One region of the Micromonospora sp. L32 genome, then DNA from elsewhere that is predicted to be linked to it. Evidence: riboswitches for the same ligand, from Rfam matches in the RefSeq annotation. Region 1 holds a riboswitch; the other holds the start of a gene.
What was found. A riboswitch is a leader RNA that binds a small molecule or an ion and turns the genes downstream of it on or off. The one in region 1 is predicted to bind ZMP and ZTP.
Positions count from the first base shown of each region.

Region 2: linked by a shared signal. The riboswitch ahead of ACTMTB_RS25845 (bifunctional 5,10-methylenetetrahydrofolate dehydrogenase/5,10-methenyltetrahydrofolate cyclohydrolase) and the one ahead of ACTMTB_RS25540 (glycine hydroxymethyltransferase) in region 1 are both predicted to bind ZMP and ZTP.

Region 1 is NZ_JBQHDD010000010.1:213,768-232,399, reverse strand. Features, by position in the region: gene ACTMTB_RS25560 (alpha-hydroxy acid oxidase) at 1-280, shown strand, start outside; gene ACTMTB_RS25555 (PLP-dependent aminotransferase family protein) at 284-1,603, shown strand; gene ACTMTB_RS25550 (hypothetical protein) at 1,665-1,925, shown strand; gene araB (ribulokinase) at 1,992-3,647, shown strand; gene ACTMTB_RS25540 (glycine hydroxymethyltransferase) at 3,823-5,259, opposite strand; ZMP/ZTP riboswitch at 5,278-5,367, opposite strand; gene ACTMTB_RS25535 (metallophosphoesterase family protein) at 5,533-6,402, shown strand; gene ACTMTB_RS25530 (hemerythrin domain-containing protein) at 6,450-6,950, opposite strand; gene ACTMTB_RS25525 (S8 family peptidase) at 7,065-8,549, opposite strand; gene ACTMTB_RS25520 (NAD(P)H-hydrate dehydratase) at 8,695-9,564, opposite strand; gene ACTMTB_RS25515 (histidine phosphatase family protein) at 9,548-10,279, opposite strand; gene ACTMTB_RS25510 (hypothetical protein) at 10,429-10,659, shown strand; gene ACTMTB_RS25505 (glycosyl hydrolase) at 10,724-12,973, opposite strand; gene ACTMTB_RS25500 (Xaa-Pro dipeptidyl-peptidase) at 13,153-15,114, shown strand; gene ACTMTB_RS25495 (hypothetical protein) at 15,218-15,544, shown strand; gene ACTMTB_RS25490 (hypothetical protein) at 15,681-16,226, shown strand; gene ACTMTB_RS25485 (L-threonylcarbamoyladenylate synthase) at 16,324-16,944, opposite strand; gene ACTMTB_RS25480 (DNA polymerase domain-containing protein) at 17,069-18,040, shown strand; gene ACTMTB_RS25475 (Lrp/AsnC family transcriptional regulator) at 18,068-18,574, opposite strand.
Region 2 is NZ_JBQHDD010000011.1:32,915-45,635, forward strand. Features, by position in the region: gene gcvP (aminomethyl-transferring glycine dehydrogenase) at 1-975, shown strand, start outside; gene ACTMTB_RS25795 (DUF5999 family protein) at 1,098-1,298, opposite strand; gene ACTMTB_RS25800 (chorismate-binding protein) at 1,422-2,630, shown strand; gene ACTMTB_RS25805 (ABC transporter permease) at 2,983-3,795, opposite strand; gene ACTMTB_RS25810 (ATP-binding cassette domain-containing protein) at 3,792-4,751, opposite strand; gene ACTMTB_RS25815 (TetR/AcrR family transcriptional regulator) at 4,825-5,580, shown strand; gene def (peptide deformylase) at 5,628-6,137, shown strand; gene ACTMTB_RS25825 (VWA domain-containing protein) at 6,186-7,760, opposite strand; gene ACTMTB_RS25830 (GNAT family N-acetyltransferase) at 7,855-8,682, opposite strand; gene ACTMTB_RS25835 (sulfite exporter TauE/SafE family protein) at 8,698-9,471, opposite strand; gene ACTMTB_RS25840 (endonuclease/exonuclease/phosphatase family protein) at 9,667-10,446, shown strand; gene ACTMTB_RS25845 (bifunctional 5,10-methylenetetrahydrofolate dehydrogenase/5,10-methenyltetrahydrofolate cyclohydrolase) at 10,488-11,357, opposite strand; ZMP/ZTP riboswitch at 11,392-11,467, opposite strand; gene ACTMTB_RS25850 (cellulose binding domain-containing protein) at 11,643-12,721, shown strand, end outside.

The DNA.
Region 1 (18,632 bases):
CACCGTGCTGCCCGAGGTGGTCGCCGCCGTCGACGGCCGCGCCGAGGTGCTGCTGGACAGCGGCGTCCGCAGCGGCACCGACGTGCTGCGCGCGCTCGCCCTCGGCGCGACCGGGGTGCTGCTGGGCCGGCCGATGCTCTGGGCCCTCGCGGCCGGCGGGCGGGCCGGCGCGGAGACGGCGCTGGCGCTGCTCGCCACCGAACTGCGCGACGCGCTCACCCTCGCCGGCTGCGCCGACCCGGCGGCGGCCCGCGACCTGCGTACCCTGACCGGAGGTTGAGCCGTGGACGAACCAGTGGACCTGGACCTCGCCTCGTTGCACCCGGCCGTCGACGACCCGGCGTTGACCTCGATGAACTTCCTCAACGAGGTGGCCCAGCACTGGCCGGACGCGGTGTCGCTGGCCGCCGGCCGCCCGTGCGAGGAGTTCTTCGACGACGACGCGCCGCGCCGCTGGCTGGACCGGTTCCGCCGGCACCTCGTCGAGGACCTCGGGCAGGGCCCCGAGCAGGCGCGGCGCACCTTGTTCCAGTACGGCCGGACCAAGGGCGTCGTCCATCAGCTGGTCGCCCGCAACCTCGCCGTCGACGAGGGCGTCCACGTCGATCCCGAGGCGGTCGTCGTCACGGTGGGCTGCCAGGAGGCGATGTTCCTGGTGCTGCGCGCGCTGCGCGCCGGGCCCCGGGACGTGCTGCTCGCGGTGGCCCCGACGTACGTCGGGCTGACCGGCGCGGCCCGCCTGCTGGACCTGCCGGTGCGGCCGGTGGCCGGCGGCCCGGCCGGCGTGGACCTGGCCGACCTGCGCGACCAGGTGCGCCGGGCCCGCGCCGAGGGACTGCGGCCCCGGGCCTGCTACGTGATGCCGGACTTCGCCAACCCCTCCGGCGCCAGCGTCAGCCTGGAGGATCGGCGGCGACTGCTCGACCTGGCCGCCGAGGAGGAGCTGCTGCTGATCGAGGACAACCCGTACGGCCTCTTCCCGGCCGGCGAGCAGGGCCGGCTGCCCACCCTCAAGGCACTGGACACCCGGCGTCGGGTGGTCTACCTCGGCTCGTTCGCCAAGACGGTGCTGCCCGGCGCGCGGGTCGGGTACGTGGTCGCCGACCAGCGGGTCGCCGGCCGCGACGGCGCCGGCGGGCTCCTCGCCGACCAGCTCGCCAAGATCAAGAGCATGGTCACCGTGAACACCTCGCCGCTGGCCCAGGCGATCATCGGCGGGGCGCTGCTGGAACACGACTGCTCGCTGGTCACCGCCAACCTGCGCCAACGGGCGGCGTACGCCCGCAACCTGCGCCACCTGCTCGCCGGCCTGGCCCGCCGGTTCCCAGGCCCCTCGCCGGTGCGCTGGAACGCGCCGGCCGGCGGGTTCTTCGCGGTGGTCACCGTGCCGTTCCCGGTCGACGACGCGCTGCTGCGCCGCTCGGCGGAGCGCTACGGGGTGCTGTGGACCCCGATGGCGCACTTCTACGACGACGGCGCGCCGGTCAACGCGCTGCGCCTGTCGGTCAGCGCGGTCACCCCGGACCAGATCGACCTCGGCCTGGACCGGCTCGCCGCGCTGGTGGCCGACGAACTCGACCGCGCGCCGCTGCCCACCGGATGACACCGCACCGTCGCCGATCCGCCACCCCCGGTGGCCGTCGGCTCCCCATCGAGCGGCCATAATGGACGCCATGGTCGCTTGGGAGTATGCCCTGCTGGTCCGCCGCTACCAGGGGCAGGGACGCAATTTCCATGTCTCGTTCGTCTGGTACGGCCCGGACGGGTCGCGCACCGACATCACGGCGTACGGCGACACCGCGATCGCGCACCTCAACCGCGCCGGCCGGGAGGGCTGGGAGCTGGTCTCCGCCGGCGAGGACGTGAACAACGTGCAGGGCAGCACCGAGGTGCACCGCTACCACCTGAAGCGTCCGATCCCCTGATCCCGCCCTGTTGCTAGCGTGACCTTCCGGCGCGGGAGGGTCCGCCGGCGGGGACGGAGGGCGAGGATGAGGCAGCGGTACGCCGTCGGCGTGGACTTCGGCACGCTGTCCGGCCGGGCGGTGGTGGTCGCCGTCGACGACGGCGCCGAGCTGGGCAGCGCGGTGCACCCGTACCGGCACGGAGTGCTGACCGAACGGCTGCCCGCCGGCGTCCCGCTGCCGCCGGACTGGGCGCTGCAGGACCCCGAGGACCACCTCGACGTGCTGCGCGTCGCGGTGCCCGCCGCGCTGGCCGCCGCCGGGGTCGACCCGCGCGACGTGGTCGGTATCGGCGTGGACGCCACCTCCTGCACCGTGCTGCCGACGCTCGCCGACGGCACCCCGCTCTGCACGCTGCCCGGGCTGCGGGACCGGCCGCACGCCTGGCCCAAGCTGTGGAAGCACCACGCCGCCCAGTCCCAGGCCGACCGGATCAACGCCGTCGCCCGGGAACGCGGCGAGACCTGGCTGGGCCGCTACGGCGGCCGGGTCTCGGCCGAGTGGCAGCTGGCCAAGGCGCTGGAGCTGCTGGAGGCCGACCCGGAGGTCTTCGACGCCGCGGAACGCTGGATCGAGGCCGCCGACTGGATCGTGTGGCGGCTCTGCGGGCGGGAAACCCGCAACGTCTCCGCCGCCGGCTTCAAGGGGCTGCGCCAGGACGGCCGCGAGCCGTCCCCGGAGTTCCTCGCCGCGCTGCACCCGGCGCTGCCCGGGCTGCTGGCCAAGGTCGACGGGCCGCTGGCCGCGCTGGGCGCCCGGGCGGGGACGCTCACCGCCGAGGCGGCCGGCTGGACCGGCCTGCCGGAGGGAACGCCGGTGGCGGTCGGCGCCATCGACGCGCACGTCACCGCGGCGGCCGCCCGCTGCGTCGCGCCCGGGCGGATGCTCGCGGTGCTGGGCACCTCCACCTGCCTGATCATGAACGCGGACGACTGCCACGAGGTGCCCGGCGTGTGCGGGGTGGTCGACGGCGGGGTGAGCGCCGGCAGTTGGGGGTACGAGGCCGGGCAGAGCGGGGTGGGCGACATCTTCGCCTGGTACGTCGACCGGGCGCTGCCCGCGTCGTACGCCGAACAGGCGCGGCGGCGGGGCGTCAGCCCGTACGAGCTGCTGGACTCGCTCGCCGCCGAGCAGCCGGTCGGCGGGCACGGTCTGCTCGCGCTGGACTGGCACAGCGGCAACCGCTCGGTGCTGATGGACCACGAGCTGAGCGGGGTGCTGGTCGGGCTGACCCTGGCCACCCGCCCAGAGGAGATCTGGCGGGCGCTGCTGGAGGCGACCGCCTTCGGGGCGCGGACCGTGGTCGAGGCGTTCACCGCCGCCGGGGTGCCGGTGCGCGAGCTGACCGCCGCCGGTGGCCTCACCGCCAACCGGCTGCTGCTGCGGATCTACGCCGACGTGCTGGGCCGGCCGCTGCACGTGCTGGACGCGGCGCAGCCGGCGGCGCTGGGCGCGGCCATCCACGCGGCGGTGGCCGGCGGGGCGTACCCGGACGTGTCGACCGCGTCGGAGGCGATGGGTGCGCCGCACCGCGAGACGTTCCACCCGGACCCGGCCCGCGCCGCCGCCTACGACGAGCTGTACGCCGAGTACCGGGCCCTGCACGACCACTTCGGCCGGGGCGGCACCGACGTCCTGCACCGCCTCCGCGCCCTCCGCAACCGCGCCCACCACACCCCCTGACCCGGCCCCGGCCCGCGCACCCCGCGGGCGACCTCGGTGATCAAGAGGTTTGCGTCGGGGAGAGCGCATTCCCGTGACCGAAACTTCTTGATCACCGGGGGTGCGGGGGAAAGGGGAGGGACGGCGACGCCCCGCCGGGCGGGGCCGGGCGGGGCGTCGGGGGGTGAGGGTGGGGTCAGCCCAGGTCGACGGCGGGGTAGAGGGGGAAGCCGGTCAGCAGCTCGTTGGCCTGCTTGCTGATCTTGTCGGCCAGCGCCGGGTCGAGGACGTACTTGGCCTTCGACGGGGTGCCGTCGGGGTTGCTGCCGGCCTGCGTCTGGCTGAGCACGGTGTGGATCAGCTCGGCGGTGGCGTCCATCTCGGCGACGCCGAGGCCCCGGGTGGTCAGCGCCGGGGTGCCGATCCGGATGCCCGAGGTGTACCAGGCGCCGTTCGGGTCCTGCGGGACCGCGTTGCGGTTGGTGACGATGCCCGAGTCCAGCAGCGCCTGCTCGGCCTGCCGGCCGGTCAGGCCGTAGCCGGAGACGTCGAGCAGCACCAGGTGGTTGTCGGTGCCGCCGGTGACCAGCTTCGTACCCCGGCGCACCAGGCCCTCGGCGAGCGCCTGGGCGTTGTCGACGATGCGCTGGGCGTAGTCGGTGAAGTCGGGGCGGCGAGCCTCGGCCAGGGCGACGGCCTTGGCTGCCATCACGTGCGGCAGCGGACCGCCGAGCACCATCGGGCAGCCCCGGTCCACCTGGTCGGCCAGCTCCGGACCGCAGAGGACCATGCCGCCGCGCGGGCCGCGCAGCGACTTGTGGGTGGTGGTGGTGACGATGTGCGCGTGCGGCACCGGGTCGAAGTCGCCGGTGAAGACCTTGCCCGCGACCAGGCCGGCGAAGTGCGCCATGTCGACCATGAAGGTGGCGCCGACCGAGTCGGCGATCTCCCGCATGATCCGGAAGTTCACCTTCCGCGGGTACGCCGAGTAGCCGGCGACCAGGATCAGCGGCTTGAACTCCCGAGCCGCCTCGGCCACCCGGTCGTAGTCGATCAGGCCGGTGGCCGGGTCGGTGCCGTAGCTGCGCTGGTCGAACATCTTGCCGGAGATGTTCGGCCGGAAGCCGTGGGTGAGGTGGCCGCCGGCGTCCAGCGACATGCCGAGCATCCGCTGGTTGCCCAGCTCGCGGCGCAGCGCGAACCAGTCCGCCTCGGTGAGGTCGTTGACCTGGCGTACCTGGGCCTTCTTCAACGCCGGGGACTCCACCCGATCGGCCAGGATCGCCCAGAACGCCACCAGGTTTGCGTCGATGCCGGAGTGCGGCTGCACGTACGCGTGCGCGGCGCCGAACAGCTCCCGGGCGTGCTCGGCGGCGAGCGCCTCGACGGTGTCCACGTTCTGGCAGCCGGCGTAGAAGCGGCGGCCGACGGTGCCCTCGGCGTACTTGTCGCTGAACCAGTTGCCCATGGCCAGCAGGGTGGCCGGGGAGGCGTAGTTCTCGCTGGCGATGAGCTTGAGCGACTCGCGCTGGTCGGCCAGCTCGGCGCCGATGGCGTCGGCCACCCGGGGCTCGACGGCGCGGATCACCTCGAGCGCGCTGCGGAATGCGGTGGATTCGGCGTTCAGCGACATGCGACCTCCTACAGACGTGCGGAAGGCCCAGGCGCTCGGCGTGCGTCCTCATGACGGGACCGCTTCCCGATGGTGCTCCATCCCCACGCGCCAGTCACGGCCCGCGCCGATCCTACCGGGTCGCGCCGGCGGGGCCCGCCCGACCTCGCCGGACGGGGTGGACCGGCTCAAGTAGGAGCAGCACCGGAAGATGGCCGAGCCGGGCTCGGCGGACTGACGCGCCCGCCGCCGCGCGGCCCCACGCCCGCGGCGCGCTCTGCGTACGATCGGCGGATGCCATCCGAGGACGCCGGCGGCAGCCTGGTCGCCATCAGCGACCTGCACGTCGGGTACGCGGAGAACCGGGCGCTGGTCGAGGCGTTGCGCCCGGCCTCGCCCCGTGACTGGCTGATCGTCGCCGGGGACGTGGGCGACACCGCCGCCGACGTCGAGTGGGCGCTGGGCCTGCTGGCCGAGCGGTTCGACACGGTGGTGTGGGCGCCGGGCAACCACGAGCTCTGGACCCCGCGGGGCGACCCGGTCACCCTGCGGGGCGTGGCCCGCTACCAGCACCTGGTACGCCGGTGCCGGGAGCTGGGCGTGTTCACCCCGGAGGACCCGTACCCGGTGTGGCGGGGGCCGGGCGGGCCGGTGCTGGTGGCGCCGCTGTTCCTGCTCTACGACTACAGCTGGCGGCCGGAGGGCTTCGACACCCGCGAGGCCGCCCTGGCCGAGGCGTACCGGACGGGAATCGTCTGCACCGACGAGTTCCTGCTGCACCCCGACCCGTACCCGAGCCGCCACGAGTGGTGCGCGGCCCGGGTCGCCGAGACCGCCCGCCGCCTCGCCGACCGCGATCCGGCCCTGCCGACCGTGCTGGTCAACCACTGGCCGCTGGTGCGGGAACCGACCCGGGTGCTGCGCTACCCGATCTTCGCCCAGTGGTGCGGCACCGAGGCCACCGCCGACTGGCACCGCCGCTTCGACGCCGTCGCCGTGGTCTACGGGCACCTGCACATCCCCCGGACCACCTGGCACGACGGGGTCCGCTTCGAGGAGGTCTCGGTGGGCTACCCCCGGGAGTGGCGGCGCCGGGGCGTACCTCCGGGGCGGGTGCGGCAGATCCTGCCGGCGCCGGACGGGGTGCCGCCGACCGCCTGGTGACGCGCGCCGGGGCCCGGCCGACGGCCGGACCCCGTGCGGGATAGCGCTCAGGCGGTCACCGCGTCGACGGCCTTCTTGATCGCCTTGGGGGCGGTGGGGGTACGCGGCGCGTCCTTGCGCATCGCGATCATCCGCTCACCGATCTCCTGGAGCTGGTTGCGGCCGAGGGCCTCGCGCACCTTCGGGAACCACTCCTGCTCCTCCTCCTCGACGTGGTGCTCGACGTTCTCGATCAGCACCGTGGTCTTGGCGACGAAGCGCTCGTCGGAGGCGTCCATCGCGGCCAGCTCCGCGCAGAGCAGGTCGGCGACGTGGTGCTCCTCGTACGACTCGAGGATGTCGTCCTCCAGGTCGGGCAGGAGCTTGCGGACCTCCGGGTACATCACCTCGTTCTCCAGGTAGGTGTGCACCGTCAGGGCTTCGAGGATCTGGTTCACCAGCTGCTGGCGCTTGCTGGCCGGACCCTCCTCGGCCTTCTGGAACTCCTTGAAGAGTCGGCGCATCTCCTTGTGGTCCTCTTTGAGCAGGACGATGGCATCGGTGGACACCGGCAGACCTCCTTGTTTCCGACTGACGTCTGCCCCGGTACCCCGAGGGTGAGCTGCGAAAACGGATGGGGCCCGGCGTGTCCGCCGGGCCCCATCACTAGTCGTGCCGTGTTGCTACTTCACCGCGTTGTACGCGTTGACCATGCCGGCGCCGTAGAAGCCGTTGCGCTCGCCGCCGGAGCAGGTCGCGTCGTAGGCGTGCGGGCCGGCCGGGTGCAGCGGAGCCGGGTTGTAGACGCCCTCCGGGCAGGACTGCGCCACCGACGTACGCTCCAGGAACGCCGCCAGCTGACCCGGGCTCATGCCCGGGTGCGCCGACGCCGCCAGCGCCGCCACGCCGGTGGCGTGCGGGCCGGACATCGAGGTGCCCTGCTTGTAGCCGTAGCCGTTGGTCTTCGTCGCCGTGTTGAAGGTGGTCGACAGAATCCCGTCGGTGGAGGTCGGCGTGACACCCTGCGTGCGGTAGCGGGTGTCGCCACCCGGCGCCGTCACGTCGATGACACCCTGGCCGTACGAGGAGTAGAAGCTCTTCGCCCCGGTCCGGCCGACCGCCGAGACGGTCACCACACCCGGCACCTCGGCCGGCAGGTCGAGGCAGGCGTTGGTGAGGTCCTCGCGCTCCTCCGGCGTCCCGTTGTTCGGGCTGCCGAAGTCGTCGAGCTTGTGCGCGAGGTCGTAGTTGGAGTTACCCGCGGACGCCACGTTGAGCACGCCCTTGCTCTGCGAGTAACGGATGGCCCGCTGGACCGCCTGCCACACCGGACGCTGGCGTGCGTCGTTGCGGCAGTTCAGCTCCCACGGGTCGATGTAGTAGCTGTTGTTGGTCAGCTCCATGCCGTGCTCGGCGGCCCACATGAACCCGCAGACCGCGGCCTCCGGGAAGATGTAGCCGTCGTCGTTGACCACCTTCACCGCGGCGAGCTTCACGCCCGGCGCGATGCCGGCCACGCCCTTGCGGTTGACGGCGGCGCCGATGGTGCCGGCCACGTGGGTGCCGTGGTCGGAGGTCGTCGGGTTCCAGGCCGCCTCGGCCGTGTCCACCGTGCCGCCGAGGCAGGACGCACTCTTGTCCTTGGCGATCTGGTCCTTCAGATCCTCGTGGCTGGAGGAGATGCCGCTGTCCAGCACGCCCACCACCACGTCGGCGCTGCCGGCGTTGACGGCGTGGGCCTGCGGGAGGCCGATCATCGGCATGTCCCACTGCTGACCGAAGAGGGGCTCCCCGGTCGGGTCGGCGGTGCTGCTCGCCGCCTCGGCCGCGGAAACCTCCACGGTCTCGCTCTCTTCGAGAGCGGTGCCCAGGCCGGCGGTGGACGCCACCGACTCGACGCCCGCGCCCGCCACGTCGGTGACGAAGTCGGGGTTGGTCGAGCGGACGACGAGCACGCCGATCTGGTCGTACGTGGCCACCACGGTGCCGTTGGCCGCGGCCACGCGGGCCGCCGCCTTCCCGGTGGTGGCGCCCTGCGGGGCCAGGACCAGGAACGTGGTGTCCGGGCCGGCGGCCGCCGCCGGGGCCAGCCCGCCGGTGACGGCGAGGCCGACACCGAGGGTCACGGCGGACGCGGCAGCCAGTGTCTTGCGACGAAGGTTCTTCACACAGACTCCCAGGGGCTGTTTTCAGCCGGGTGCGCCCCCTGGTGGGGAGCGGCCGGCGGGAAGAGGGCGGGATGCCCGCTTCCGAACCAACAGCGTAGGAGCGGAGTGTGTCGTTACACACATCCGTTCGGTCGGTCGCTGACCGTCATACGGTGGCCAGGGTGTGCGGGATTTCGTCCAGCAGCTCGCGGGCGAGGAAGCCGATCCGTCCGAACCGGGGGACCAGCCGCTGGCCGCTGACCGCGTGCGCCCAGGCGGCCCAGCAGGCGCCCTGCGCCGGCGTCGCCCCGCGGGACAGCAGCCCGGCCAGCAGCCCGGAGCGGACGTCGCCGCTGCCCGAGGTGCCCAGGCCCGCGTCGCCGCTCTCCTCCCGCCAGCACTCGCCGGCGGGGGTGGCGATGTGGCCGTAGAGCGAGACCACCGCGTCGTACCGACGGGCCAGCTCGCGCGCCTCGGCGTCCAGGTCGTGACCGGGCTCGCGGCCCAGCAGGTGCCGCGCCTCGGTCACGTTGGGGGTGAGCACCACCGGCCGGCCCGCGCCGACCAGCAGGTCCGGCTGGTGGCTGAGCGCGCCGAGCGCGTACGCGTCCAGCACCAGCGGCGTCTCCGGCGCGGCGGCGTCCAGGACCAGGCGCAGCAGCGCCCGGGTCTCGTCGATGTCGTTGAGGCCGGGACCGAGCGCCACCACGTCGGCCTGCCCGACCAGCTCGCCGAGCCGGTCGCCCGGATCGCCGGCGACCGCCCCGTCCCCGGTCTCGGCCAGGCCGATCACCAGCGCCTCCGGCACCTGGATGCTCAGCGCGGCGGCGGTCGACTCGGCGGCGGCCAGCTGAAGCACCCCGGCGCCGGCGCGCAGCGCGGCCACGCCGGCCAGCAGCACCGCGCCGGGGGTGAAGCGGGAACCCCCGACCACCAGCACGGTGCCCCGGTGCTCCTTGCCGCCGGTGGGCACCGGCAGCGCCCAGTCGCGCAGCAGCGCCGGGGTGATCACCAGCGTCTCAGACCGGTTCGGCATGGACCTCGTCCTCCCTGGTCCGTCGGGCGCCCTGCCGGCGCAGGTGCGTCACGTCGTTGAAGGTGTCCAGGACGAGGCGGCCCTCGGGGTCGGCCGACCAGCCGGTCACCGAGCAGTTGGCGATCACGTGCTCCCGGGTGAGCGCCATCAGCTCCGCCTCGGTCAGCCCGTCCACCAGGTAGCGGAGCATGAAGACCAGCGCGTCGTGGCCGAACAGCAGCACCCGCTGTCCCTCGTGGTCGCGGCGCAGGTCGCCCAGGAGCGCCCGCAGCCGCAGCGCCAGGTCGGTCCAGGACTCGCCGCCCGGTGGGCGGTAGTAGAACTTGCCGAGCCGGCGGCGGCGGATGGCCTCCTCGGGGAAGCGGCGCTGCACGCCGTGCCCGGTCAGGCCGTCGAGGATGCCCAGTTCCCGGTCGCGCAGCCGCTCGTCCCGGCTGGCCGGGATGCCGGTGCCGGCCAGCGCCAGCTCGGCCGTGCGCACCGCCCGCAGGTACGGCGAGACCACCGCCACGTCGGGCCGGCGTTCGGCCGGCAGGCCGGCGAGCCAGCGGGCGGTGGCCCGGGCCTGCTCCTCGCCGGTGTTCGACAGCGGCACGTCGGCGTCCCGGTGGGTCAGGTCGATCAGCTCGGCGCCGGACGTCTCCGCGGCCGTCGCGGCGACGTTCGCCGTGCTCTCGCCGTGCCGGACGATCCAGAGGGCTGCCAGTTCCGCCATGCGGCCACCCGTACCCGAGCGGGCCGCCCGGTAACCGTTCCGGCTCGGCCGGCAGCCCCCGACCCGCGCCCCGGGCGTGAACGGGCCGAGGCCGGGTAAGCGCTGGCGCGTTCGGAAGCCGAGACAGGGGGAGGTACGCCGTGGCGACCATGGTGAAGGAACAGAAGAGCCCGCTGAAGGACAAGAACTACGACCTGATCCACGTCCTGCAGATGTCGCTGGACAACATCTACCGGATGGACACCTACATCGCGGACGCGGAGCAGCGGGGCGATTCGGAACTGGCCACCTGGTTCAGCAAGATTCAGGAGAACAACCGCAAGGCGGGTGACCAGGCCAAGCAGATGCTCATGCAGCGCTTGCAGCAGGAAGGGCGCTGACACCCGCGCTGCCGGGGGCCGGACGCGGCAGTCTCGTCGCGTCCGGTCCCGGCAGCCGCGACACTCAGGGCACCTGGACGGCGTAGATGCCCCGGCCGAAGGTCCCCGCCACGAGGCGGTGGTTGGTGCCGTCGTACTCGATGTCGTCGACCGGGACCAACGGCAGGCCCCGGCCCTGGCGCAGCCAGACCCCGCCGCCGGTCGGGCTGACGAACACGCCCTGGTCGGTGCCGACGTAGAGGGTCAGCCCCTTGCCGATGGCCAGGTCGTTGACCGGCGCCTTCGGCAGGGTGCCGCTGAGGTCGTGGAAGTGCCGGCCGCCGTCGAGCGAGCCGAGCACGTACGGCCGCTGGGAGCCCGACCGGTACGCGGACAGCGTCACGTACACCCGGTCGGCCCGCCGTGGGTCGACCACGACGCGGGTGACCCACGGCTGCCCGGAGAGCAGCAGTTGCCAGGAGCCGCCCAGGTCCCGGGTCACCCAGACCCGCCCGTCGTCGGTGCCGACGTAGACGGTCCGGCCGTCCCCGGCCGGGGCGACCGTGGTGATGGTGCCGTAGTTGGTGTAGATCGGGTCGCGGCCCGGTCCACCGGTCAGGTCGCCGCTGATCGCCGTCCAGGTCCGGCCGCCGTCGGTCGACCGGTTGAGCACGTTGGCGCCGTAGTACATCACCGCCGGGTCGCGCGGGTCGAAGACCACCGGGGTGAACCAGTTGCGCCGGGCGGCGGTGACCTGGTTGCCGAAGTACGTCATCGTCTCGCCGCCGTCGGTCGAGAAGAAACAGTTGCCGTACTGGTAGCAGGCGTAGACGTTCTCCTTGTCGGTCGGGTTGATCAGGTTCTCCTCGCCGTCCCCGCCGAGATACTCGTTGAAGGCGGGGCCGCCCCACGAGCGCAGCGAGCCGTTGTCCTGGGTGCCGCCGGAGATCCGGCTGACGTCCTGCGGCGTGATCGCCACGCTGTAGAACTGGGTGTACGGCTCGTGGGTGGCCTTCACCCAGCCGCCGTCCCCGTTGGCGTCCGAGCGGTACGTCCCACCGTCGTTGCCGAGGTAGACCCGCTGCGGACGGCGCGGATCCCAGATCATGGCGTGGTGGTCGACGTGGGTGGAACTGCTGTCCGCCGTCCAGGTCCGCCCGCCGTCCTTGGTGGTCAGCAGCGGCACGCCCGCGACGTGCACGTGCTGCGGCTCGTCCGGGTCGACCCAGACCTTGCCGAACCACCAGCCGAAGGTGGACTGCGAGGTGGTCAGCTCCGGGGTGTCCGGGAGTCGGGTCCAGGCGTCGCCGCCGTCGCTGCTGCCGTAGAACCCGGCGAACGGGCCGGCGGTGGAGTTGACGATCGCGTAGAGCCGGTCCGGGTCCGAGGCGGACTGGCCCAGGCCGATCCGGCCCACCTCCGGCCCGGCCGCCGGCAGCCCACCCGCCAGGCGCGCCCAGGTCGCTCCGCCGTCGACCGAGCGGTAGACCCCTGAGCCGACGCCGCCGTAGGTGCGCAGGTCCGGGGTGCGGCGGTGGTCCCAGAGCACGGCGTAGAGCCGGTCGGCGTCGCGCGGGTCGATCAGCACCTCGGTCGCGCCGGTGAACTCGTTGGCCCCGGCGAGGATCCGCTGCCAGGTCGCACCGCCGTCGGTGGAGCGGTAGACGCCCCGGTCGCCGCCGCCGTTGTAGAGCGATCCGGCGGCGGCCACGAAGATCCGCTTCGGGTCGGCCGGGTCGACGGTGATCGCGCCGATCGCGCCCGAGTCACGCAGGCCCAGCGACCGCCAGTTCCGGCCGCCGTCGCGGGAGGCGTACAGGCCGGTGCCCTCGTAGGTGATGCTGCCACCACCGGGATTGGCCTCGCCGGTGCCGGCGTACAGGGTGCCGTCCGGGCCGGTCGCCACCGCGCCCATCGCCTGGGTCCAGCCGTCCGGCCAGGCCGGCTCGAAGCGGTTGCCGGCGTCCCGGCTCACCCAGACCCCGCCGCTGGCCGCGGCGGCGTAGACGGTGTCGGGGCGGTGCGGGTCCAGCGCGAGCGAGGTGATCCGGCCGCCGATGTTGGTCGGCCCGACCGAGGTCCACCGGCCGCCGACCGCGGGCAGCCGGGCCCCGGCCTTCGCCGCCGTGTCGTAGGCGTGCCGGGGCAGCGCCTCGCCGCGCACGGTCTTCTGGAGATAGCGGTACTCGGCGGGGGCGGAGGGCCCGCGCACCGGCCGGTACTCGTCCTCGGGACGCGGCGGTGAGGCGCCGGCGCCGGTGGGGGAGAGGGCCACGGTGCCGCCGGAGAGCAGCGTCGCGGCCAGGATCAGGGAGAGGGTACGTCGTCGTGCCACGGAGGTCCCTTCGCCGGTGGAGGGAGGGTCGACGGTCCCGCCGAACGTTACGAAGACGGATGTCGATGGTCAACCCTCCGGCGTCGCTGAAGGTGACCGGGTCGACACCGGACACTAGGCAGGAACCATATCGATGGGGTGGAATGGCTTGACCTGCCGTACCCGTCGGAAGGACCACGATGACGCCTGCCCGCCGCCGGGCGCTGGCCGCCGCCACCCTCACGGCGCTGCTGCTCACGGCCGCCCCCGCCGCCCCCACCCACGCCGCGCCCGGCCGGCCGGCCGCCCCACCGCACCTCGCCGGCGACCACACCGTGCCGGTCTACTCCTACGCCGACGCCGTCCGGGAGAGCGTCCAGGTCGAGACGCCGACCGACGCCGACGGCGACGGCGTGCGGGACCGGGTCATGGTCGACCTGGTCCGGCCCCGGGAGGCGGCGCAGGCCGGCGTCCGGGTGCCGGTCATCATGGACGCCTCGCCGTACTACCACTGCTGTGGCCGGGGCAACGAGAGCGAACGCAAGACGTACGACGCGAACGGCGTGATCGCCAAGGCCCCGCTCTTCTACGACAACTGGTTCGTCCCCCGCGGGTACGCCTTCGCCGCGGTCGACCTCAGCGGCACCGCCCGCGCCAGCGGCTGCGAGGACGTCGGCGGCCGGGCCGAGGTGGCCGGGGCGAAGGCGGTGGTGGACTGGCTGAACGGCCGGGCCCGCGGCTTCACGCTGGACGGCGAGCCGGTCACCGCGTCGTGGAGCACCGGCCGGGTCGGCATGATCGGCAAGTCGTGGGACGGCTCGGTCGCCAACGGCGTGGCGGCCACCGGCGTCCGGGGCCTGGAGACCATCGTGCCGATCTCCGCGATCTCCAGTTGGTACGACTACCAGCGTTACCGGGGCCTGCTGCGGGCGTCGGACTATCCCGCCTACCTGCACCAGGTGGTCAACGGTCGGCCCGCCGCGGCGTGCGCCGCCGTGCTCGCCCGGCTGCGCGCCGACAGCGCGGAGGACACCGGCGACTACAACGCGTACTGGGCGGAGCGGGACTACCGCCGCTCGGTCGAGCAGGTCCGGGCGAGCGTGCTGGTCGCGCACGGCGTCAACGACCTGAATGTCACCACCGGCCAGTTCGCCCGCTGGTGGGACGCGCTCGCCGACCGGCAGGTGCCGCGCCGGCTCTGGCTCTACCAGGCCGGGCACGAGGACCCGTTCGACGTCCGCCGGGCCGAGTGGGTCGCCACCCTGCACCGCTGGTTCGACTACTGGCTGCAGGGCCTGCCCAACGGCGTCATGCGGGAGCCCCGGGCCACCCTGGAGACCGCCCCCGGGGTGTGGACCGAGCAGCGCGACTGGCCGGCCCCGGGCACCCGGAACGTCCCGGTGGCCCTGGGCGCCGGCGACGGCACGACCGGCACGCTCGGCGGTCCTGGCGCCCGTCCGGGCGTGGTGCGGGCGTACACCGACGAGTCGCTGACCGAGCCGCAGGTGGTCACCGAGCCAACGACCGCCCGCGCCGGACGGCTGGTGTTCCTCTCCGGCGCGCTGACCGCGCCGCTGCGGATCTCCGGGACGCCGTCGGTGCGCCTGCGGATCAGGGTCGACCGGCCGACCACCGCGCTGAGCGCGCGGCTCGTCGACTACGGCACCGCGGAACGGATCCAGTACCGCAGCTCCGAGGGGGTCCGCACGCTCGCCACCGAGTCGTGCTGGGGGGAGTCCACCGTGGCCGACGACGCCTGCTACCGGGACACCGCCGAGATCACCGCGGTCACCGACCACGGCGTCCTCACCCGCGGCTGGCTCGACGCGGCGCACCACCGGTCCCTGCGGTTCACCAGCCCGCTGCGCCCGGACCGCTGGTACACGGTCACCCTGCCGCTCAACGCGTACGACGCGGTGCTGCCGGCCGGCCACGTGCTCGGTCTCGTCCTCGCCCAGAGCGACCCGGGCTTCACCGAGACCGACGACCGGGACGCCACCGTCTCGGTGGACCTGGGAGGCAGCACGCTGACCCTGCCCGTCACCGGCCGCGCCACCCTGCCGTCGGCCCCGGTCGCGCCGGACGTGGTCACCGCTCCCGCCGCCCCGTCGGACGGCCGCGCCGCCCCGCCCGACAACCGTCAGCTGCCGGACCGCTCCTGACGGCGGCTGTCGACCGGCCCGCCGCCGCCTTGCGGGGCAGCGGCGGGCCGATCGACCGGGAAGGATGCCAATCGATCGACCACGACGGGAAGGGTGACGCCGGATGACAGTGGTCAAGGGTCTGGGCGAGGCGCTGGTGCTCTTCGTGATCGCGGTGGCGGTCGCCGCGGTTGGGGTGGGGATCTGGGTGGCGGTCAGCGGTGGCGAATTCCTCCACCTGCTGGGCATCGCGCTGGTGGTGGTCGGCCTCCTGCTGGCGGTCACCGGAGACCTCACCCTGAGCCGGATCGGCATGCTGGACGCCCGGTCGACGTTCGGGCTGGCGCCGGAGCGGGAGGACGCCGGCGGTGGGCGGGTGCTCACCGGGGTCGGCATCTTCCTGTTCGTCTCGGTTCCGCTCGTCGTGGTGGGCATCCTGCTGATCGTCTGACCGCTCCGGCCGGCTGCCGGTGGGCGCGGCCACGGCGTCGGCACCACGGGCCCGACGCGGCGGTGCACGGCCGGCGGGACGCCCGGCCGCGACCGCCGGTCACGGCGGAGGCCCGGCGAGCCGCTACCCTGCGCCCATGGACGGCGTGGCGGACGGCGAACGGCTGGCGGCGTCACTCGGGCGCGACCTCGCCCGGCTCACCTTCGTCGACCTGACCACGGACGCGGTGACGGCGCGGATCATCGATTCCGTGGTCGCCTGGGCCGGTGACCAGGGCTGGCGGGTCTATCGCCGGGCGCCGAGCGTGCTGCCCCTACCGCCGCCGCTGTCCCGTCAGCAGTCGGTACTCGACGTCGCGTGTGCCCGGCCGGACGGGCCGCCCGTGGTCATCGAGGTCGACCACACGGACCGGCGTCGTACCTGGGACAAGCTTCTGGCGGAGGCGGCGGCCGGCCGCGTCGCGATCTGGGTGCGTTGGGGACCGGGGCGGTTCGGCACCGCGCCCGCGCCGATCCATCAGGTGACCTGCGAGGTCTCCCGCCGCGCCGGGCCGGCCGGGGCGGGCCGGCTGCACAGCCGGGCACCGGGCGGCGACCTGCCGCCACCCGCGCACTCCGAGCGGGGCGCCGGCAGCACCGCCGAGCTGCTGCCGCTGCCGTCGTTGGACGACGAGACACCCTGAGTCCCCGCCGGGCGCGCCTGGCACCGTTTGCGGCGGGTGGCGGTATTCCGAGTCCCGGACACCGCCACACGCCGCAAACCGAGTGGCGCGCGACGGCCTACTCGAAGCGGGACGGGTCGCCGGCGCCGCGGCGGAGGATCTCCGCTTCGCCCTCGGAGAAGTCGATCACCGTCGTGGGCAGGGTGCCGCACTCGCCGGAGTCGATCACCGCGTCGACCACGTGGTCGAGCCGCTCCTTGATCTCCCAGCCCTGCGTCATCGGTTCGGTGTCGCCGGGCATCAGCAGGGTGCTCGACACCAGCGGCTCGCCCAGCTCGGCCAGCAACGCCTGCGTCACGACGTGATCGGGGATGCGGACCCCCACGGTCTTCTTCTTCGGGTGCAGCAGCCGGCGGGGCACCTCCTTCGTCGCCGGCAGGATGAAGGTGTAGCTGCCCGGGGTCGCCGCCTTCAGCGACCGGAACAGGGCGTTGTTGATCTGGACGAACTGGCCGAGCTGCGCGAAGTCCCGGCACACCAGGGTGAAGTGGTGCCGGCTGTCGAGCTGGCGGATGTCCCGGATGCGGTCGATGCCCTCCCGGTTGCCCAGCTGGCAGCCGAGGGCGAAGCACGAGTCCGTCGGGTAGGCGATCAGTCCGTTGCCGCGGACGACGTCCACCACCCGGCTGATCGTTCGTGGTTGCGGGTTGTCCGGGTGCACGTCGAGGTACGTCGCCATGGCGGCAGCCTAGGCGGGGGCGGCGACCCCCGGAACGGCCGGCCGCCATCGCGTGCCGTCCGGCTCGGCGGGCGGTGCCGGTGAGCCGGGCGCGGGAGTCGGCCGCTGCCGTTACCGTGTGAGCGTGGCGACGGCGGCGGAGGAGATCCGGGTCGGGGAGCGGGTGGTCCGGGTCTCCAGCCCGGACAAGCCCTACTTCCCGGAGCGAGGCCTGACCAAGCTGGACGTGGTGCGCTACTTCCTCGCCGTCGGCGACGGCATCCTGCGCGCGCTGCGGGACCGGCCGACCATGCTGGAACGCTGGCCGCGCGGTGTCTTCGAGGGCGCGAAGATCGCCACCCGGCAGGACAACCGCGGCGACGCCTTCTACCAGAAGCGGCTGCCGGCCGGCGCGCCCGACTGGGTCCGCACCGCGCACATCACGTTCCCCAGCGGGCGGACGGCCGACGAGGTCGCGCCGAGCGAGCTGGCCGTGGTCATCTGGGCGGCCAACCTGGGGACGCTGCGGTTCCACCCCTGGCCGGTCTCGGCGGCCGACGTGGAACGCCCCGACCAGCTCCGCATCGACCTCGACCCGATGCCGGGCGTCGGCTTCGACCAGGTGGTGCCGGTGGCGCACGAGGTCCGTGCCTTCCTCGACGAGCTGGGCCTGGTCGGTTACCCGAAGACCACCGGCGGTCGGGGCCTGCACGTCTACCTGTCGATCGAGCCGAGGTGGAGTTTCGGCGAGTGCCGGCGCGCGGTGCTGGCGCTGGGCCTCCAGATGCAGCGCCGCCGCCCCGACCTGGTCACCACCACCTGGTGGCGCGAGCAGCGGGACCGGCCGGTCTTCGTCGACTACAACCAGATGGCCCGCGACCACACCATGACCTCGGCGTACTCGATCCGGCCGACGCCGGCGGCGCTGGTCTCCGCGCCGCTGGACTGGTCGGAGCTGGACGACGCTCGCCCCGAGGACTTCGACGTGGTGAGCATGCCGGCCCGGTTCGCCGGGCGCGGCGACCCGCACGCCGGCCTGGACGAGCGGCGCTTCTCGCTGGAGCCGCTGCTGGAGCTGGCCGACCGGGAGGGGCTGGCGGCCCCGCCGGAGCGCTGACGGGTCACCGCCCAGGGCGCTGAGGGGTCACTGCCAGGGGCTCTGGGCGCCGGTGAACTCCTCGAAGACCAGCCAGCTGCGGGTGGACAGCACCCCGGCGATGCCCTGCACCCGCTCCAGCACCACGTCCCGCAGGGTGGCGTTGTCCGGCGCGCGGACCAGCGCGAGCACGTCGTGTTCGCCGCTGAGCAGCGCCACGTGCTCGACGTAGCGCACCCGGGCCAGCTCCGCCGACACCTCCCGCCAGGTGTTCTGCTCAATCGTCAGGGCGATGTACGCCGAGGTGCCCAGCCCGGCCGGCTCCGGCGCCACCTGCGCCCGGAACCCGGTGATCACGCCGTCGCGCAGCAGCCGCTCCACCCGGGCGTACGCGTTGGTGCGGGAGACGTGCACGCGTTCGGCCAGCGTACGGACGGAGAGCCGGCCGTCGCGGACCAGCTCGTCGAGGATGCGCCGGTCCACCTCGTCCAGCGGACCGGCCGAACGTCCCGTTCCACCGGGCAGGCCCGCCTCCGGACTGGTCTCCTGGCTCACATCAGCCCCCTCGGGATGCCATTCATCCCACGTTCACCGCGCATCTTGAGTCAATCAT
Region 2 (12,721 bases), on a different contig from region 1:
CTCGACGCGAAGATCGACAAGCACCGGGACGCCCTGGCGGCGATCATGGTGACGTACCCGTCGACGCACGGCGTGTACGAGACGGGCATCGCGTCGCTGTGCGCGAAGGTGCACGACGCCGGCGGTCAGGTGTACGTCGACGGGGCGAACCTCAACGCCCTGGTCGGGTTCGCCAAGCCCGGCAAGTTCGGGGCGGACGTGTCACACCTGAACCTGCACAAGACGTTCTGCATCCCGCACGGCGGTGGCGGCCCGGGGGTGGGTCCGGTGGCGGTGCGGGCGCACCTGGCGCCGTTCCTGCCCGGCGACCCGCTGGGCGCGCACAGCGAGGGCCGGCCGGCGATCTCGGCGGCCCGGTACGGCTCGGCGGGCATCCTGCCGATCCCGTGGGCGTACCTGCGGATGATGGGCGCCGAGGGGCTGACCCGGGCGACCGGGGTGGCGGTGCTGGCGGCGAACTACGTGGCGGCGCGGCTGCGGAACCACTTCCCGGTGCTGTACGCCGGTAACAAGGGCCTGGTGGCGCACGAGTGCATCCTGGACCTGCGGCCGCTGACGAAGACGACCGGGGTGAGCGTGGACGACGTGGCCAAGCGGCTGATCGACTACGGCTTCCACGCGCCGACGATGTCGTTCCCGGTGGCGGGGACGCTGATGGTGGAGCCGACCGAGAGCGAGGACCTGGCCGAGCTGGACCGGTTCTGCGAGGCGATGATCGCCATCCGCGCGGAGATCGACAAGGTGGGCGCCGGGGAGTGGCCGGCGGGGGACAACCCGCTCGCCAACGCCCCGCACACTGCGGCGATGGTCGCCGGGGACTCGTGGCCGCACCCGTATCCGCGGTCGGTGGGGGCGTACCCGGCCGGGGTGGACCGGGCGGGCAAGTACTGGCCGCCGGTGCGGCGGATCGACGGGGCGTACGGCGATCGGAACCTGGTCTGCTCGTGCCCGGCGCCGGAGGCCTTCGAGGAGTGACCCGTACGCTGCGCCGGGGCGGACGTCGTGCCGCCCCGGCCGGCGGGTCCTGGGGAGGGCGGTCCCGGGCCGGGGACTAGCCTGGTGCTGTTGACCTGCTCCTGTGACGGAGCGTGGTCGACTCAGGCGACGAGAGCGTGGCGGGCGGGCCCGCGGTGCGGGGCGATGGTGCTGCCGTCGGGGAGCAGTTCGCCGGTGTCCTCGAAGACGATGACACCGTTGCAGAGCAGGCTCCAGCCCTGCTCACGGAAGCAGGCGATGACGCGGGCGGCTTCGCGGTCGGTCGCCTCGGCGGAGGGGCAGGTGGGTTGGTGCTGGCACATCGGGTTCTCCGGACTGTGGGGGCACTGTGTCATGGTTCACATGACCAGTGACGCACAGTACCAAGGTCGAGCGCGCGGAATCGAGCAGGCATCCGTCATGTTCCCCGGAAATCCACTGAACGGATGAGGAAGAATGGGCCGACCGGTGTGGAAACGCTCCCAACACCGCTGATCGACGTACCCGGCGCGCCGCCCTCGTGCCGCGGCGTGCTCGTCGAGCGCGCCCGGTACGAGTGGCGCCCTGCCGATGGCGGCGACCCGGCGGCGCTGGCCGAGCAGTTCCTCGCCGCGCACGGGCTCGACCTGACCGACCTGGCCCGGCCCGCCACCCACCAGCCGACCGGCGTCTGCGGCGCCGCCCTGTACGTCTCCGCCGCCGGCGGCGCCCGCATGATCGGCGCCGCAGCCGGTGCGCCCACCCCCGCGCCGGCCCTGCCGGAGCTGGCCGTGGTCGTTTACGGTCACCACCCGTCCCCGACCGCACCGCCCACCCCGGCGCGCGCCGGCCGGCCCGGCCCCGGCTGGTGGCTGGGCGACTGGCGGGAGAGCTGGACCCCCGGGCAGCACGCCGACGCCGTCACCGCGGTCCGCGCCGCCATCGCCCGCGGCGACGTGTACCAGGTCAACGTCGTCGGGCACGCCGCCGCCCGCTACCTCGGCGACCCGCGCCCGGCCCTGTCCCGCCTCGGCGCGCTGCCCGGCGCCCGCTACGGCGGCACCCTGCACGGCGACGGCTGGGCGATCGGCTGCGCCTCCCCGGAGACCCTGGTCGAGGTGACCGACGGTCGGGTGATCACCCGACCGATCAAGGGCACCCGCCCGGCCACCGCCGCCGGACGCCGCGAACTGCTCGCCTCGGCCAAGGAACGCGCCGAACACGTCATGATCGTCGACCTGGAACGCAACGACCTGGCCCGGGTGGCGCGCACCGGGTCGGTGCGGGTGGACGAGCTCTTCGCGGTGCGCCGCTGGTGCGACCTGTGGCAGGCCGAGTCGACCGTGTCCGCGGCGGTGGCCGACGGGCTGGGCCTGGCCGACCTGCTGCGCGCGACCTGCCCCGGCGGGTCGGTCACCGGCGCGCCGAAGCTCGCCGCCCTGGCCCGGATCGCCGCCCTGGAACCCGTCGGGCGCGGCGCCAGCATGGGCGCGCTGGGCTGGGTCGGCCCGGGCCGCCTCGACCTGGGCCTGACCATCCGCACCGTGGCCGCCGACGCCGACCGGCTGCACGTCTGGGCCGGCGGGGGCATCACCTGGGACAGCGACCCGGACGCCGAGGTCGCCGAGGCGGCGGCGAAGGCCGCCCCGGTACGCGCCCTGCTCGCCACCGGCTGACCGCACTCCGTTGCGCGCGCCCGCGGACACGGCTGCCGTCGCCGGCCAAGGGGGCATTCCGCACGCTGTGGACCTGATGACGTAAGCGACTCACGCCGACGTCCCGACCAGGGTGATCCGTTGGCGTCATCAGCTCGACAGCGTCCCGCACGGCTCCTCACACCTCGCGGGGCCCACACCGGCGTGCTCTGTCAGGACCTGGGCCACTGGGCCGTCCGGCGTGCCCGGCAGCGGACCCGCATGGTCGACAGCGCCCGGCGCGGCGGGTACGGGCCGGAGCGGCAGTGGCGGTGGATGAGGCGAGGTCCACGCGGAGCGGGAGGGGGATGGTCGGTCCCGGTCACGGCGGCGCTCACCGGCTCAGGTTCCGGTAGCGGCGCACGGCCAGCGGTGCGCAGACGATGATCAGCAGCAGCGGCCAGGCGACCGCCAGGGCGACGGCGTGCTGCGCGGCGAAGGACTCGCCGCCCCAGCCGGGGTTGCCGAACAGTTCCCGGCAGGCCGCCGCGGTGGCCGAGAGCGGGTTCCACCGGGCGACGGCGGCCAGCCAGCCAGGCATGGTGTCCGGGGCGACGAAGACGTTGGAGGCGAAGCCCAGCGGCCAGACCAGGATCTGCAGGACCGCCACCGACTCCGGCGCGCGCAGCAGCAGCGCCAGGTGGATGCCGAGGACGATCATCGCGGCGCGCAGCAGCAGCAGGAGCCCGACGGCGGCGAGGGCGCGGCCGGCGCCGAGGTGCCACTGCCAGCCGACCAGCGCGCCACAGCCGAGCATGACGGCCAGCGCGACGACGGCGTGCAGCAGGTCGGCGACGGCCCGCCCGGTGACCACCGCGGAGCGGGCCAGCGGCAGGGAGCGGAACCGGTCGGTGACGCCGCGGGCGGCGTCGGTGGCCACCGCCGTGTAGGTGGTCTCCACCCCGAAGAGCATGGTCATGGCGAACATGCCGGGCAGCAGGAACTCCTTGTAGTCACCGCCGCCGGGCACCACCATCGCCCCGCCGAGCAGGTAGCCGAACATCAGCACCAGCAGCACGGGGAAGAGCAGGGCGACGATCACCGGGCCGGGTTGCCGCGCCCAGTGGGCCAGGGCCCGCCCGGTCAGGGTGGCCGCGTCGGTGAGCGCCCAGCGGGCCCGGTGCAGCGCCACGGTCGGCGTGGTCACGCCCTTACCTCCTCGGTGTCGGCGGTGAGGTGCAGGAACACCTCGTCGAGGGTGGGTCGGCGCACGGCCACGTCGGCGGCCTCCAGCCGTCCGTCGGCCAGGGCGCGCAGCACGGCGGCGAGGGTGTTCACCCGGTCGGTGGTGGTGACGCTGACCCGCAGTTCGTCCGGGGCGACGCGGGGTGCGGTGGCGGCGGCCGCGCCGATGACCTCGGCGGCGCGAGCCAGGTCGCCGGGGTGGTGCAGCACCACGTCGACCCGGTCGCCGCCGAGGGTGGACTTGAGTTCGTCGGGGCTGCCGGCGGCGATGATGCGGCCGTGGTCGACGACCCTGATCGTGTTGGCCAACTGGTCGGCCTCCTCCAGGTACTGGGTGGTGAGCAGGACGGTGGTGCCGGCGGCGACGAGCGCGCGGACGGCGTCGCGGACGTCGCCGCGGGCGCGCGGGTCGAGGCCGGTGGTGGGTTCGTCGAGGAACAGCACGGGCGGGTCGAGGATCAGCGCGGCGGCCAGGTCCAGCCGGCGGCGCATCCCCCCGGAGTACGCCCCGACCGGCTTGTCGCCGACGTCGGCGAGGCCGAAGCGGGCCAGCAGTTCGTCGGCGCGGGCGCGGGCCCGGGCGGGGGAGAGGTGGTGCAGCCGGCCGAAGAGCACCAGGTTCTGCCGGCCGCCGAGCACCTCGTCGACGGAGGTCTGCTGGCCGACCAGGCCGATGTGGGCGCGGACCCGGTCGGGGTGCTGGCGCACGTCGTGGCCGGCGACCCGGGCGGTGCCGGCGTCGGCGCGCAGCAGGGTGGTCAGGATCCGCACCAGGGTGGTCTTGCCGGCGCCGTTGGGCCCGAGGATCGCGCAGACCGTGCCGCCGGCCACGGTCAGGTCGACCCCGGCGAGGGCCTCGGTGTCGCCGTAGTGCTTGCGCAGGCCTTCGGCCTCGATGACCGGTCCGTCGCGTCGCATGGGCACGCCCCTCTCCCCGTTGCCGTGCGCCGTACCGTACACCATACGGTACGAGGGTCGGTAGGGTGGCGGCATGAGCGTCGAGTACAGCGGCACCGGGGACCCCGCGCGCAGCCTCGCCCTGCTCTGGCGCACCAGCGAGAAGGCCAGCCGCCGCGGCGGCGACCTGAGCGTGGACCGGATCGTGCGGGCGGCCATCGAGGTGGCCGACACCGAGGGACTGGCCGCGCTCTCCATGCGCCGGGTCGCCGAGCGCCTGGGAGTGGGCACCATGTCGCTCTACACCCACGTGCCCGGCAAGGGCGAACTGCTCGACGTCATGCTCGACACCGTCTACGGCGAGACCGCCCGCCCCGCCGAGGTCCCCGGCGGCTGGCGCGGCCGGCTGGAGCAGATCGCCCGGGAGAACTGGGCGCTCTACCTGCGCCACCCCTGGCTGCTGCAGGTCGCCACCACCCGCCCACCCCTGGGCCCCAACGTCACCGCCAAGTACGAGTACGAACTGCGCGCGGTCGAGGGCATCGGCCTGACCGACCTGGAGATGGACGCCGTGGTCACCCTCGTCGACGGGTACGTCCACGGCGCGGTGCGCGGCGCGGTGGAGGCCGCCCAGGCGGCGCAGCGCACCGGCATGACCGACGAGCAGTGGTGGCGGGCGCACGCGCCGTACCTGGAGAAGGTGATGGACCCGCGGCGGTTCCCCACCGCCGCCCGGGTGGGCACCGCCGCCGGGCAGGAGTACCAGGCGGCAGGCGACCCCATGCGGGCCTTCGAGTTCGGCCTGGCGCGCATCCTCGACGGCGTCGCCGTCCTGGTCGGCGAGCGCTGACCGGGGTGCGCCACCGCCGGCCGTGACGCACCGATAGCCTTTCCGGCATGACCGTACGCCCCATCAGGATCATCGGTGATCCCGTCCTGCGCACCGCCTGCGAGCCGGTGACCAGCTTCGACGCCGAGTTGCAGCAACTGGTCGACGACCTGATGGACACCCTGCTGGGCGCGCCCGGCCGGGCCGGCGTGGCCGCGCCGCAGATCGGGGTGAGCGCGCAGGTGTTCGTCTACGACGCCGACGGCCACCGCGGGCACATGATCAACCCGCGCATCGAACTGTCCGACGAGTCGCAGGACGACGAGGAGGGCTGCCTGTCCATCCCCGGGCTGTACTTCCCGACCCGGCGGGCGATGCACGCCACCGTGCACGGCTTCGACCGGCACGGCGAGCCGCTGACCATCTCCGGCAGCGGCTTCCTGGCCCGCGCGTTGCAGCACGAGACCGACCACCTGCGCGGCCGCCTCTACGTCGACACCCTGTCCGGGGACGTACGCCGCCGGGCGTTGCGGGAGATCCGCGCCGGCCGGTTCGACTCGCCCAGTCGGCACCGCTGACGAGGCGGGGGCGGCCGACGGCCGCCCCCGCACCCGATCAGCCGCAGGTCACTTCGGCGGCGGGGCCACCAGGCAGATCGCCGTGGAACTGTTGCCGACGTTGTCCACGCCGGTGATCACCGCGTCGCCGCGCAGCGTCACCTTGTAGTCGACGTCGCCGGTGCCGTCCTTGACCCGGGACTGGGCACCCGGCGCCTGCACCAGCTTGATCTTGGTGCCGGCGGGGAACGGACCGAACTTCACCGTCGGGTCGGCGCTGTCACCGATGTAGACGTCCACCGCCGTGTCGACGATGTCGGTCGAGGTGAGCTGGTAGAACCCGTCCGGGTTGTACGAGCCGGGGATGTTGTCCCCGCTCGGGTTGTTCGTCGGCACGCACGCCGTGTCCGGCGCGGTGGTGTCGACCACCCGCATCGTCGCGGTGTCACTGCCGGTGTTGCCGGCCGCGTCGGTGGCGGTGCAGGTCACCGTGGTGGCGCCGAGCGGGAAGGTGCTGCCCGACGGTGGCACGCACTTCGGCGTGAGCGGCCCGTCGACGTTGTCGGTCGCCGAGGCCGGGTAGTTGATGACCGCGCCGGCGGGGCTGGTCGCCTCGACGGTCCGGTCGTCCACGACCACCACCGGCGGGGTGACGTCGTTGACCGTGACGCTGATCTGCTCGACGAACGCCGGCCCACCGGAGAGCCCGTTGAGCAGGAAGTCCACCGTGCAGTGCAGGGTGGCGCCCTGCGGGGCGTTCCCGGCCACCGCGATGGTCTCGGCGAACGGCACGTTCGTGCCGCTCTGCTGGGTACGCGAGGCCGCGTCGAAGGTGACGGTCAGCCCCGGATCGCAGGACGTCACCGTCGGGGTGACGGTGACGTCGAGGTCCCGCAGGCCGCTGAGGATGGCGTCGGTGACCGTCTCCGGGGCGCTGCCGACCAACTGGCCGCCGGTCGCGGCGACCACCGCGCTGGCCTGCCCGCTGACGTCCAGGCCACCACCGCCACCGCTGACGCTGACCGCCAGCACCTTCGCCTCGTCGGCCTGCAGGGCCGCGGTGGCCTGCGCCAGGGTGTGCCCGGCGCTCGGGTCGTGGCTGGGGGCGTCGCCGACGAGCACCACGATCCGGCTACTGCCGGAGCGGTAGGCGATCCCGCCGTCGGAGACCTGGAACAGCCCGTTCACCCACGCCTCGGGGGTGTCCCCGCCGCCGCCGGCCGACAGCCCGTTGACCGCGTTCTGCAGCGCCGTCGCGTCGTCGGTGAGGTTCTGCCGGACCCGGAACAGCTCCGCGCCGTCGCCCTCGTCCCGGTAGGAGGCCACCGCGAACTGCGCGCTCGGCTGCACCGACCGCACGTTGTTGATGACCTGCTGGAGGTTGGCCTGCACGTCCCCGATGACGGTGCCCATACTGCCGGTCGTGTCGACCAGCAGGACCACGTCCGGCTTCGGCGGGATCGGCGGGGTGGCGACCACCTTGGCGATGTCGATGCTCGTGCCCGGATCGGCGTCGCGGTCCACGACCGCCGGGTCGACGCCCGGCGCCGCGAGCGCCGGCCCGCCCGCCACGGTCACCAGGGCCGCCACGGCGGCGGTGAGGACCGCCAACCGACTTCGACCCCGTACTGATGTCACTGCCATCTGTGCTCCTTCGGCTCCGCCGCGTCACGACACGGCCTCTGCCAGGAGACGCTAGGGGTCCGACGGGCAGCCGCCCGTCCGACACATGCCCAGGTCAGGGTCGGGTTGTTGACCCGGCGTGGCGGCTGGACATGCTGTCTGTCACCGCAGTCAGCGTGTACTCGCCGAAGTCGGCGACCCGGCTGAAGCCGAGCCGCCGGTAGAGCCGCACCGCGGCGACGTTGTCGGCCCTGACGTTGAGGGCGACGTGGTCGACCTCGCCGCGCAGCCGCCCGCACAGCGCGGCGACCACGGCGGCGGCCAGGCCCTGCCCGCGTACCCGGGGATGGGTGGTGACGTTGCCCAGCGCGGCCACCCGGTAGGTGGGCGACCAGACGTGCACCCCGGCCACCGCGACCAGCTCACCCGCCTGCCGGATCCCCACGTACTGGCCGGTGGCGAGCATCCGCGGATCGAACCAGTTGCCCGGATACGCCAACGCGTAGAGGGCGCGCAGGGCCGACAGGTCGGCCTCACCGAGCACCTCGCCCGCCGGGGTGACCGTGGCCAGCCGGGCCGGGTCGGTCAGCGCCATCCGCAGGTGCGCCCCGGCCGGGTCGACGGCGAACCAGCCGCCCAGCACCTCCTCCAAGCCGGGGGACAGGTGCGCGTACAGGCGGGCGGGCAGCATCGGCGCCAGGTCGGCCAGCAGCGCCGCCAGCTCCGGCAGGCCGTCCGGCCCGGCGAACGCGAGCAGCACCGGCGGTGTCACCCCGTGGTAGAGCAGCGCCACCTGGTCGCCACGACGGAACCACGACGTGTACGGCCAGAAGAAGTCGTCCAGATCGCCCAGCTGGTAGGCGTGCAGCACCGGATCGCGGCGCAGCAGCTCCGCCAGGGCGACGCGGTCGTGTTCGGCCCGTACCGGCATCGGGTCAGCCACCTCCCGTCACGGCGCTCAACCCGCCCGCCACTGGTCGTAGCCGAGCTTCGCCACCAGCGCCAACACCACCACCAGCAGCACGATCCGCACGAACCCGGCGCCCCGGCGCAACGCCATCCGCGCCCCCACCGCCGCCCCGGCGACGTTGCACACCGCCATCGCCGCCCCCAGCAGCCACCACACGTGACCCGTGGCCGCGAACACCACCAGCGCCCCCAGGTTCGTACCCGCGTTGACCACCTTCGCCATCGCCGAACCGTGCACGAAGTCCGCACCCACCAGCGCGGTGAACGCCACCACCAGGAACGTGCCCGTACCCGGGCCGATCAGACCGTCGTACAGGGCGATACCCACCCCGGCCACCGCCACCGCCGCGACCACCCGCAGCCGGGTCCGCCGCGCCGGCACCGCCACCACCCCCAACCGGGGACGGAACACCACGAACAACGCCACCGACACCAGCACCGCCAGCACCACCGGCCGGTACGCCCCCGCCGGCACCGCCCCCGCCAGCGCCGCCCCGACACCCGCGCAGCACACCGCCAGCCCCGCCGACGGCCCCGCCACCATCCAGTCGATCTTCGTACGCCGGGCGTACGTCACCGCCGCCGTCGACGTACCGAAGATCGCGGCCAGCTTGTTCGTGCCCAACGCCGTCGCCACCGGCACCCCCGGCGCGGCCACCAGCAGCGCCGGCAGCAGCAACAGACCACCACCACCGACCACCGCGTCGACCCAACCGGCCATCGCGGCCGCGGCGAGCAGGGTGGTCAGCGACAGGGAATCCACGGCCGGCCATTCTGCCCACCCGCCCCGACCCGCCGCGCCACCCTGTGGCCGACCTCACCGGCCGGCAACCCCCTCACCGACCGCGCCGACGGCGCAGCCACAGCCCCACCGAGGCCACCGCCACAAACACCAGCATCGAACAGAGCAACGCCTTGACCATCGGGCAACTGTGCCACGGCGACGTAGGGTGCAGGAGTGCGCCTGGCGACGTTCAACCTGCTGCACGGCCGCTCCCTGACCGACGGCCTGGTCGACCCCGACCGGCTCACCGCCGCGGTGCAGACCCTCGACGCCGACATCCTCGCCCTGCAGGAGGTCGACCGGGACCAGTCCCGCAGCGGCAACCTCGACCTCACCGCCATCGCCGCCCGCGCCCTCGACGCCCCCGAACACCGCTTCGCCGCCGCCGTCGTCGGCACCCCCGGCGAACAGTTCCGCCCCCTGCGCCACGACGACGACGGCCACGGCGAACCCTGCTACGGCGTCGGCCTGGTCAGCCGACACCCCGTCCGCTCCTGGCAGGTCACCCGGCTGCGCCCCGCCCCGGTACGGTCCCCGATCTACGTCCCCGGCCCCCGCGGCGGCCTCATCCTGCTGCGCGACGAACCCCGCGTCGTGCTCGCCGCGATCCTCGACACCCCGCACGGCCCACTCACCGTCGCCGCCACCCACCTGTCGTTCGTCCCCGGCTGGAACGCCCACCAGCTGCGCCGCGTCGTACGCGCGCTGCGCACCCTGCCCGCCCCGCGGATCCTGCTCGGCGACCTCAACCTCCCCGCCGGCGCGGCCCGACTGCTCAGCGGCTGGCGGCCGCTGGGCCGCCGCCCCACCTACCCGGCCGCCGCGCCCCGCGTGCAACTCGACCACATCCTCGCCGACCGGCACGGCCTGGACCGGCTACCCCCGGTCACCGCCGTCGACACACCCCTGTCGACGATCTCCGACCACCGGCCCCTCGTCGTCGACCTCGGCTGACCCGGCGACGACCCGACCCCGGCCCGGCCGCCGTCGCAGCCTCAGCCCTGCCCGACAGCCCGCTGCGCCGCCCGCACCGCGTTGCGGAACAACATCGCCACCGTCGTCGGACCCACCCCGCCGACCCGCGGCGTAATCGCCCCCGCCACCTCGGCACACGACTCGTCCACGTCCGGCAGCAACCGCCGCCCCTCGTAGCGCACCCCACCACCGACGACCGCCGCACCCGGGCGCACATGCTCCGGCCGCACGATCCCCGGCACCCCCGCCGCCGCCACCAGAATCTCCGCCCGCCGCGTGTACCGCGGCCAGTCCGCCACCCCGGTGTGCACCACCGTCACCGCCGCGTTCGCCGTCGGCCGCTTCTGCGCCAGCAGCATCGCCAACGGCCGCCCCAGCGTCGCCCCCCGACCCAGGACCACCACCTCACGACCCGACACCGGCACCCCGTGGTACGCCAGCAACGCCTCGATCCCCGCCGGCGTGCACGGCAACGGCCCCGGCAGACCCAACGCCAACCGGCCCATGTTCACCGGGTGCATGCCGTCGACGTCCTTGTCCGGGTCGAGGACGTCCAACGCCCGGTCGTAGTCCAGATGACCGGGGATCGGATGCTGCACCAGCACCCCGTGCACCCCCGCGTCGGCGTTGAAATCCGCCAGCACCCGGTGCAGATCCTGCTGAGAGGCCGACGCCGGCAGGTGCACGTGCGGCGACGCGAAACCCAACTCCGCCGCCTGACGCTGCTTGATCCGGATGTAGCCGGCGCTCGCGTCGTCGTCACCCACCAGCACCGTCGCCAGCGCCGGCGTCACCCCCGCCGCGCGCAACGCCGCCACCTGCTCGGCCACCTCGGTCAGGATCTTCTCCGCCACCGGCTTACCGGGCAGCAGCCGGGCCGTCGCAGTCACAGGGGAAGCGGAAACAGACATAGCTCACCTCGTCCGCGGAGGCCCAGGCGGTCGACCCCCGCGACGAGCTCCCCGATGGTTCCCCATCCCCGTGCCGCCAGTCGCGTCCACCCTCAGCCTGCCACACCACCGGCGCGGACCGCATCCGCCACCGCCCACCACCCCGGCAGCCAGACCAGCACCGCGTCCGCCCGCCCGCGCCGCACCCACCCGCACGGCGATGATCCTGTCAGGACAGGCACCCGCGCCCCAACGGCCACTCGCCACAACCCGTACAGTCTCGCCGTGATCGAGATCAGCGCCCAGGTTGACCTGTCGCACCCAAGCGACCGGGTCTGGCAGGCATTGACCAAGCCGCAGCTGCTCAGCCGCTGGTTCACCGAGACCGAGACGGTCACCCAGGCACCGCAGCGGCTGCTGCTGCACACCGCGGGGCTGCCCGGCTTCCACGCCGCCGTCGACGCCGAGGTGACCGACCAGCGGGCACCCGAGCTGCTCGTCCTGCAGTGCCAGGAAGGCGACCGCCGCACCCAGCTCACCTGCACCATCACCCGCACCGCCGAAGGCTGCCGACTGTCGGTGCAGGAAACCATGGAACACGGCACCTGGCCCGCCGAGGACCGCGACCACCGCGAGCGGTACTACCAGCAGACCCTGACCGGACGGCTCCCCGCCATCCTCGACTGGCTCGCCTTCCAGCAGGTCGACCTGCGCCGCGGCGAGGACCCGCCAACCGCCGAGCTGCCCGCCATCGCCCTGTCCGGCCGCGTACCCGCACCGGCCGACCGCCGACGCCGGCTGGCGATCATCGCGGCAGTCACCGCGGCGACCCTCGCCACCAGCGCGGCCCTCTGGGCCCTGCTGCCCGGCGACGCGGACCAGACCGCCGCACCGGCCCCGCTGCCCCCACCACCCACCGCCGGCGCCACCAACGACAGTGCCGCGCCCCGGACCACCCGCAGCTCCCGGCCCTCGTCCGCCGCCGCTCGCAGCACCCCGCGCCCCAGCCGGACCCCCACCGCCACCCCGTCGCGCACACTCACCTCCGCCGCCCCGAGCGCCGCCACCATGACCGCCCGCTACGAGACCACCGCCACCCGGCTCTTCGGCTACACAGGGCAGGTGGTGCTCGACAACCCGGACGGCCCCGCGGCGAAGAGCTGGACCCTCGTCGTCACCCTCGCCGAGGACGGCACCATCACCAACGCCCAGGGAGCCAACTGGCAGCAGGACGGTCAGGCCGTCACCTTCACCGGCGCACCCGTCCCGGCCGGACAGTCGCAGACCATCACCTTCGACGTCCGCAACCCGGACCCGCGCACCAAGGCACCCGAGGGCTGCACGATCGACGGCACCCCCTGCAC